Regions from separate parts of the Pseudomonas sp. H2_A10 genome, predicted to be linked through region 1. Evidence: predicted binding sites of a transcription regulator. Region 1 holds the regulator's gene; the other holds the start of a gene.

Region 1 (4,410 bases):
AATGATCGGCCCCAGCAGCTTGGTTTCATCCTCGATGGCTTCGGCCAGGGAGCGGTGGGGGCTGCTGAGGGGGTGGCGTCGACGGGTTTCGGAGAAGCGCTTGAGCAGTGTCTCTTCGTCAGCGTCCAGGTACAGCACATCACAATGAATATGTTTGGCGCGCACTTCCTCAAGCAGTTCCGGGAAGCGCGAGAGATGGCTGGGCAAGTTGCGGGCATCAATCGAAACCGCCACCAGGGGTTGCGCCAACTCGGTGTGGATAAGCGCCCGTTCGGCCAGTTCCGGCAGCAGGCCGGCGGGCAGGTTGTCGATGCAATAGAAGCCGCTGTCCTCAAGAACATTGAGGGCGGTGCTTTTACCCGAGCCTGAGCGGCCGCTGACGATGATCAAACGCATGATTACTGCCCGTTTTGTTCATCCAGGACAACTTGATACAGCGCCGCGTTGCTGCTGGCACTGCGCAGTTTGTCGCGTACCTCCTTGCGGTCGAGCATGCTGGCGATCTGCCGGAGCAGTTCCAGGTGCGCATCGGTGGCGGCTTCCGGGACCAGCAGCACAAATAGCAGGTCAACCGGGGCGCCGTCGATGGCGTCAAAATCGATCGGAGCTTCCAGATGCAGCAGGGCGCTCACGGGGGTGTCACAGCCTTTGAGGCGGCAGTGAGGAATGGCGATGCCGTTGCCAAAACCGGTGGAACCGAGTTTTTCACGGGCAACCAGTGCCTCGAAGACAACTTGCATCTCCAGATCCGGCACTTCGCGGGCGATCAGGTTGGCAATTTGTTCAAGGGCTTTTTTCTTGCTGCCGCCCGGCACGTTCACGAGGGAACGGCCGGGGGTCAGGATGGTTTCAAGTCGGATCATGGGGGGAGAGTTAACGACCTGTACCTTGCATCAGGTGCAGATTCTTTTCCTTATGCTTTATGAGTTGGCGGTCCAGCTTGTCGTAGAGCGAGTCAATCGCCGCGTACATGTCCTCATGCTCAGCATTGGCGACGAGCTTGGCATTCGGTACGTGCAGGGTGGCCTCGATTTTCTGCTTGAGCTTATCGACCTCCATGATGACCTGCACGTTGGTGATCTTGTCAAAATGCCCCGCAAGCTTGTTCAGCTTGCTCTCGGTGTACTCACGCAGGGGCTTGGTGACTTCCAGCTGGTGTCCACTGATGTTGACTTGCATACAGCTTCTCCTTCGTTGCCAGTGCATAAAGCGGCAGGCAAAGACGCCTGCCACTGGAACGCTGTGGCCCGCCCGTCACATCAAACGCTTACGCTCGCTGGAAGGCGCGATCCCAAGGGACTCGCGGTACTTGGCGACGGTTCGACGGGCGACCTGAATGCCTTGTGCCTCCAGTAAACCAGCGATCTTGCTGTCACTCAACGGCTTTTTCTGATTTTCCGCGGCAACCAGTTTTTTGATGATCGCGCGGATCGCCGTGGACGAGCATTCGCCGCCTTCGGAGGTGCTGACATGGCTGGAGAAAAAGTATTTGAGCTCATATATACCCCGTGGGGTATGCATGAATTTTTGCGTCGTCACCCGTGAAATCGTTGATTCGTGCATGCCTACCGCCTCGGCGATGTCATGCAGCACCAGAGGCTTCATCGCCTCGTCGCCGTATTCCAGGAAGCCGCGCTGATGCTCGACGATCTGGGTGGCAACTTTCATCAGGGTTTCGTTACGGCTCTGCAGGCTCTTGATGAACCAGCGGGCTTCCTGCAACTGGTTGCGCATGAAGGTGTTGTCGGCGCTGGTGTCGGCGCGGCGCACAAAACCGGCATATTGCGGGTTGACCCGCAGGCGTGGCACCGACTCCTGGTTCAATTCCACCAGCCAGCGTTCGTTGTCCTTGCGCACAATCACGTCAGGGACCACATATTCGGCTTCGCTGGACTCGATCTGCGAGCCCGGGCGCGGGTTGAGGCTTTGCACCAGTTCGATAACCTGGCGCAGGTCATCTTCCTTGAGCTTCATGCGGCGCATCAACTGGCTGTAGTCGCGGCTGCCCAGCAGGTCGATGTAATCGGTGACCAGGCGCTGGGCTTCAGCCAGCCAAGGTGTCTTGGCGGGCAGCTGGCGCAGTTGCAGCAACAGGCATTCGCTCAGGGAGCGGGCGCCAATGCCCGCAGGCTCGAACTGCTGGATGCGGTGCAGGACGGCTTCGATTTCGTCCAGCTCAATGTCCAGTTCAGGGTCGAAGGCCTCCAGAATCTCCTCGAGCGTCTCGTCCAGATAACCCTGGTTGTTGATGCAATCGATCAGCGTGACGGCGATCAGGCGATCGGTGTCGGACATCGGTGCGAGGTTCAGTTGCCACAACAGATGGCTCTGCAGGCTTTCGCCGGCGGAGGTGCGGGTGGTGAAGTCCCACTCGTCATCATCGTTGCTGGGCAGGCTGCTCGCGCTGGTCTGGTAGACGTCTTCCCAGGCGGTATCCACCGGGAGTTCGTTGGGAATGCGTTCGTTCCAGTCGCCTTCCTCAAGGTTATCCACCGTTGGGGCGGTTTCCTGGTAGGAGGGTTCCTGCACGTCGGAATTGGTTTTTTGCTCGATGTTGTCGGCCAGCGGGTCTGCATTATCGAAGTCGTCGCCTTCTTCCTGGCGTTCGAGCATCGGATTGGACTCCAGGGCCTCCTGGATTTCCTGTTGCAGGTCCAGGGTCGACAATTGGAGCAGGCGGATGGCCTGTTGCAGCTGCGGTGTCATCGTCAGCTGCTGGCCCATTCTCAGGACTAGCGATGGTTTCATGGCAGGGGCTTAACACCTTATTCGCCGGCGCAATGCGCCATCCACGACAGGGCGCGTGAGCGCCAAACATAAGCAAATTATATGCCTGATATCGAGGGCTTTGCCTAGAGCGCGGTAACAATAAAAAAACCGTAGGTTTTTCTTTGGTACGCGCGCTTCGGACAAACGACCTGCCACCCCCTGTTCATACAGGTGGTTTTACAGGCGGAACTCGTGACCCAGGTACACTTCCTTGACCAGTTCGTTGGCCAGGATGGTCGCGGAATCGCCTTCGGCGATCAACTGGCCATCGTTGACGATATACGCGGTTTCGCAGATATCGAGGGTTTCACGCACGTTGTGGTCGGTGATCAATACGCCGATACCCTTGGCCTTGAGGTGATGGATGATCTGCTTGATGTCGCCGACCGAAATCGGGTCGACGCCGGCAAACGGTTCGTCCAGCAGGATGAACTTTGGCGCGGTCGCCAGGGCGCGGGCGATTTCCACGCGACGACGCTCGCCACCGGACAGGCTCATGCCAAGGTTGTCGCGAATGTGGTTGATGTGGAACTCCTGCAGCAGGCTTTCCAGCTCTTGGCGGCGGCCGTCACGGTCGAGTTCCTTGCGGGTCTCAAGGATAGCCATGATGTTGTCGGCAACCGACAGTTTGCGGAAGATCGAGGCTTCTTGCGGGAGATAGCCGATACCGGCGCGAGCACGGCCGTGCATCGGCTGATGGCTGACATCCAGGTCGTCGATCAGTACGCGACCCTGATCTGCCTGGACCAGGCCGACGATCATATAGAAGCATGTGGTCTTGCCGGCGCCGTTGGGGCCGAGCAAGCCGACGATCTGGCCGCTGTCGATCGACAGGCTGACGTCGCGCACGACCTGACGGCTTTTATAGGCCTTGGCCAGATGCTGGGCTTTCAGGGTTGCCATTACTCGGCCTTCTTCTTCGGCTGGATAACCATGTCGATACGCGGACGTGGCGCAGTTACCTTGTTGCCATTGGCTCGACCGGCGTTGGCGATCTGCTTCACGGTGTCATAGGTGATTTTTTCACCTTCCGTGGAGTTGCCATCGGGGCTCAGCACCTTGGCCTGGTCGATCAATACAATGCGGTTCTGCTGGGCATGGTACTGGATGGTCTTGCCGTAGCCCTTCATCGGGCCTGTATCGGTAGCCGACTGCTTCTGTTCGAAGTAAGCCAGGTTGCCCACCGAGGTCACGACGTCAATATCACCGTTTGGGGTGCGCGTCAGTGTCACGGTATTGCCGGTGATCTTCATCGACCCCTGGGTAATGATCACGCCGCCGGTGTAGGTCGCTACACCTTGCTTGTCATCCAGTTGCGCATCGTCAGCCGAGATGTGGATCGGCTGCTGGCTATCGTTCGGCAGAGCCCAGGCGCTCACGCTTCCCAGTGCTGCGCCCAGACTGAGCAAAATAGGGAGAGTTTTAACGAGCCTCATACTGTCCTCTTACGTTCGATAGCAGGTGTATCCTGCTTTCTTTCAAATACGCTTTCATTCCCTTGCCAGTCGATACACCGCCAGCGCCGTCGATTCTAACGTCTTGCTCGGTCTGCGCATATTGCTTCTGCGGGAATACGGTCATGCGACTGGTAGTAATCACCGTGTCGCGTTTCTGGGCGTCAGTGCGTGCAACACGCACCGA
Region 2 (4,410 bases), 2.4 Mb from region 1:
TATTTTTCGCACTGCTATGGTGATTGGCCTGTTAAGCCTGTGTAACGTCAGCACCGTGCTGGCGGCATCACCCGTGACTGAAAACAAGCCTGCTGCCAGCAGCGAACAGAAGCCCTCCGCAAAAAAAACCACGCCAACCCAGCAAGCACCTGCGGCGAAGAAAAAAGCCGCAGCCGCTAAAAAGCGGGCGTCGGCGAAAAAGTCCAAGTCAGCCCAGGAAGTGGCACAGACCCAGCTGCCACCGGCGCAGTTGGACCTGTCCCTGCCTTCGGACATGGTCCGGCACCTGCAGCCGCTAGGCACCATGCCCAAGCCCAAGAGCGTGCCGTTGCTGCCACCGATGTTCGGCGAGAAGCCCACTGACAACAGTGCCTTCCAGATCAACGGCCGTTTGCTCAGCAATGAAATGAAGCTGCAATTGCGCAACGAGGAACGCCGGGAGGTGGAAGGCGCCGCGTTGGAGTTTGAGTTCAAGCAGTAAACTTTCCCCCGTGCGTGACGCGAGTCATTGACCATCTGTCGCAGACCGGTCGGTCATGTTTGTTTTATGCGAAAAACCCGTGTTAGCCCATTTTAAAACGGCTGTTTAAGGGCGTACCCTAGCCCGGCCATCCCTATTGAGTCGTCGAGGACCTGCTGGTCATGAATTGCCGTGAAGGCTGTGGCGCCTGCTGCATTGCCCCCTCCATCAGTTCGCCGTTACCCGGAATGCCTAATGGCAAGCCCGCGGGCGAACGCTGCCTGCACCTGTCGGTCGAACAGCTGTGCCAACTGTTCGGGCAGCCGGAGCGCCCGGCGGTGTGCAGTGATTTCAAGGCGGATATCGATGTGTGCGGCACCGACCAGGCCGATGCGATCCGGTTGATCGGCTGGTGGGAGCAGATGACGGCGGCTTGATGGGCTTTACTCTCGGAACGTCAACAATAAGGAATACAACAATGGGTTCGCTGAAACGAATGGCGGTGCTGTGCGGTTTTACGCTGTTGTGTGCTGCCACTGCACAAGCTGAAGACTGGCAGGTCGCCAAGGACGAAGAGGGGATCAAGGTGTCCCTGAGCGAAGTGGCGGGTTCCAAATACAAGGCCTATCGCGGTGTAACCGTGATCAAGGCGCCCGTGGCCAAGATCGTTGCGCTGCAAGAAGATGTCGCCGGTGCCTGTTCCTGGATCCACGAATGCAAATCCCAGAAGCTGGTAGATAAAAAAGGCGACGAGGCCTGGACCTACACGCAGTTCAACGCCCCATTCCCGGTGACCGATCGTGATTCCTATATTCATGTCACCACCATCAAAAACGCCGATGGCAGCGTAACCCGCAAGCTTGAGGGCGTGCCGACCTACAAGCCGGACGAAAAAGGTTATGTGCGTGTCGCCCAGGTCGAGGGTTTCTGGAAGCTGGTGCCCAAAGGCGACAACCAGACCGAAGTGACTTACCAGGTCCACACCGAGCCAGGCGGCAGCGTGCCGTCGTGGCTGGCGAACAAATTCGTGGTGGATGCCCCGTTCAACACGTTGAAAGCCTTGAAAGACCACGCTGAAAAATAAGCGCGGTTGATCCGGTGCCTCAGGCCTTGAGCGGAACGTTTAGCGCGCCCTCAAGGTCCAGATACCTGTGAGCCCATACGCGGGCTTTATCGAGGAGGCACCGATGCAAACGTGGCAAATTACCTTCGTTGATGATCACGGCGAGCAGTCCGTGGAGCAGTTCACCTGCGAACAAAAGCCCAGCCTCGAAGACGCTGCGCACATGATTCGCAACAAGCTGGTGCCCGTCGCCGCTGAACTCGACCTCAACGACCTCGAAGGTCGCCAATCCGAGCCGACGGTCAAGATTCTCAAAGACCAGAACAGTATCCAGATCCTCGACATTTCTCCCTCAGCCTGAATATTCCCTTTACGCCCATCAAGCCCCTCTGGTGGAGGTGATAGCTTCGCGCTACTCTGCAAGCGAGATCAGCGAATGAATCGCTAAGGTCTGGTCTTGTCAGCTACATGCTTGTTTTCCAGCGGTGATGTCATGGCCGTTCCCGCGCCGGTAGGTGCGGGCTTCGGGAAGCACGGAAAGTCTATCCATCGGTTTGAGGAGGACGTTTCATGAGCACAGCCTATCAAGAAGACATCAGTACCCACGTTCTGCGCCGCATGAAAGAAGGCGGCTTCGATTTTTCACGTTTCCACCCCATCGAGTTCTACGCCATTTTCCCGGATGAGGAACGGGCGCGCAGGGCGGCGGGTGAGTTTCGCGGCGAGTCGCTGAACGCCCAGGTCAGTGCGCGCGACGATGGCGCCTGGTACCTGGAGCTAAGCAAGGTCATGTTTGCAACCTACGACGGCATAGGAGACTTCGAGCAGGACTTTGAAGCAGTGGTGGAGCCCCTTGGCGGCATCATAGAAGGGTGGGGCGTCAAGCACCCGGTTCGCCCGTTACCCATGTAGTGGGTTGTCACGCGCAACGCCGTGTATCGGCTGACCTCAGGGTCGGCCGATTTTGTTTGTATGACCTGAAACGCCGCGCGACGCCTACCGTACTTTTTGAACCCTAAAAAAAAGCCACCCAACGAGGGTGGCCTAAAGGGAAGAGCGGAGCGCCAAAGGTTATTCAGCAGATGACGCGATTATCCGCAGGCTTGACCGGGCAGTGAAATCAACTCTGGCTATGCTGTTGATAGTCAAAGCCTGCATTGCGATGAAGCGCAGGACAACACGCCGGGCATTCTGTGCACCAGGAAGGTGCGACAAGGTGCCTGGATTAATTCAACACACTGATTTTTAAGTGTTTATGCCGATGGCACGGGCCTTGCGATGGTTCTTGCGTCCGAGTGACAAGGAGTACGGCATGATCCGCACTTATTACGATGAGATGTACGATGGGGCGGGGCAGGTGCGCCCGCACTACCGCGAATTCGCCCGCTGGTTGGCCGACACCCCGGCAGAACTCTTGGCCCAGCGTCGCCGCGAAGCCGATTTGCTGTTTCACCGCGCCGGGATCACCTTCACCCTGTACGGGGACGAGCAAGGCACCGAGCGCCTGATCCCCTTCGACACCATCCCGCGCAGTATTCCGGCCAGTGAATGGCGGGTGGTCGAGCGCGGTTGCATCCAGCGGGTCAAGGCGCTGAACATGTTTCTGGCCGACCTGTACCACGAGCAACGCATCATCAAGGCCGGCATCATTCCCGCCGAACAGGTGCTGGCCAACGAGCAATATCAATTGGCGATGCAGGGGCTGGATCTGCACCGTGATCTGTATTCCCACATCTCCGGGGTCGATCTCGTACGTGATGGCGATGGCACTTACTACGTGCTGGAGGACAACCTGCGTACACCCAGCGGTGTCAGCTACATGCTCGAAGACCGCAAGATGATGATGCGCCTGTTCCCCGAACTGTTCGCGGCCCAGCGCATCGCGCCCATCGACCATTACCCCAACCTGCTGCTCGATACCCTGAAAAGCTCCAGCCCCCTGGATAACCCCAGCGTGGTGGTACTGACGCCGGGGCGGTTCAACAGCGCCTTTTTTGAGCATGCGTTCCTCGCTCGGGAAATGGGTGTGGAACTGGTGGAAGGGGCTGACTTGTTCGTGCGTGATGACCGCGTATTTATGCGCACCACCGACGGCCCCAAGGCGGTGGACGTGATCTACCGTCGCCTCGACGACGCGTTTCTCGACCCGCTGGCGTTCAATCCGCACTCCATGCTCGGCGTACCCGGCCTGCTCGCCGCCTATCGTTCAGGCAACGTGGTGCTGGCCAATGCCATCGGCACCGGGGTGGCGGATGACAAGTCGGTGTATCCCTTCGTCACCGAGATGATCCGTTTTTACCTGGATGAAGAACCGATCCTGAAGAACGTGCCGACCTTCCAGTGCCGCAAACCTGATGAACTGTCCCACGTGCTGGCCAACCTGCCGGACTTGGTGGTCAAGGAAACCCAAGGCTCCGGCGGCTACGGCATGCTGGTGGGGCCCGCGTCCACCGCGGCCGAGATCGAAGCCTTCCGTGCGCGTATCAAGGCCAAGCCCCACGCCTATATCGCCCAACCGACCCTATGCCTGTCCACCTGCCCGACCTTTGTCGAAAACGGTATCGCCCCACGGCACATCGACCTGCGCCCGTTTGTGTTGTCCGGCAAGGAAACCCGTGTAGTCCCCGGCGGCTTGACCCGTGTGGCGCTGCGCGAAGGTTCGCTGGTGGTCAACTCGTCCCAGGGCGGCGGCACCAAAGACACCTGGGTGGTGGAGGACTGATGCCATGTTGAGCAGAACTGCCTCGGATTTATATTGGATGTCGCGCTACCTTGAGCGCGCCGAAAACCTCGCACGCATGCTCGATGTCAGTTATTCGTTGTCGCTGATGCCCCAGGACGGGCGCGGCGATGGCCTGCATGAACTGGCCATGCCGTTATTGATCAC

Evidence for each region. The regulator sigma-54, encoded in region 1, starts transcription at its own class of promoters, with help from an activator protein. The targets are predictions, from matches to a motif close to ANTGGCATNNANNTTGCTNT.
Region 2: AB4O23_RS11235 (circularly permuted type 2 ATP-grasp protein) is a predicted target of sigma-54. The motif match lies at 2,784-2,803, and genes of this name have one in related genera.

What each region holds. Positions count from the first base shown of each region.
Region 1 is NZ_CP162821.1:5,952,333-5,956,742, reverse strand. Features, by position in the region: gene rapZ (RNase adapter RapZ) at 1-396, opposite strand, end outside; gene ptsN (PTS IIA-like nitrogen regulatory protein PtsN) at 399-863, opposite strand; gene hpf (ribosome hibernation-promoting factor, HPF/YfiA family) at 874-1,179, opposite strand; gene AB4O23_RS27705 (RNA polymerase factor sigma-54) at 1,255-2,748, opposite strand; gene lptB (LPS export ABC transporter ATP-binding protein) at 2,947-3,672, opposite strand; gene lptA (lipopolysaccharide transport periplasmic protein LptA) at 3,672-4,205, opposite strand; gene lptC (LPS export ABC transporter periplasmic protein LptC) at 4,192-4,410, opposite strand, start outside.
Region 2 is NZ_CP162821.1:2,395,367-2,399,776, forward strand. Features, by position in the region: gene AB4O23_RS11210 (translation initiation factor 2) at 1-481, shown strand, start outside; gene AB4O23_RS11215 (YkgJ family cysteine cluster protein) at 643-897, shown strand; gene AB4O23_RS11220 (START domain-containing protein) at 939-1,544, shown strand; gene AB4O23_RS11225 (hypothetical protein) at 1,648-1,884, shown strand; gene AB4O23_RS11230 (ribonuclease E inhibitor RraB) at 2,094-2,435, shown strand; gene AB4O23_RS11235 (circularly permuted type 2 ATP-grasp protein) at 2,836-4,245, shown strand; gene AB4O23_RS11240 (alpha-E domain-containing protein) at 4,250-4,410, shown strand, end outside.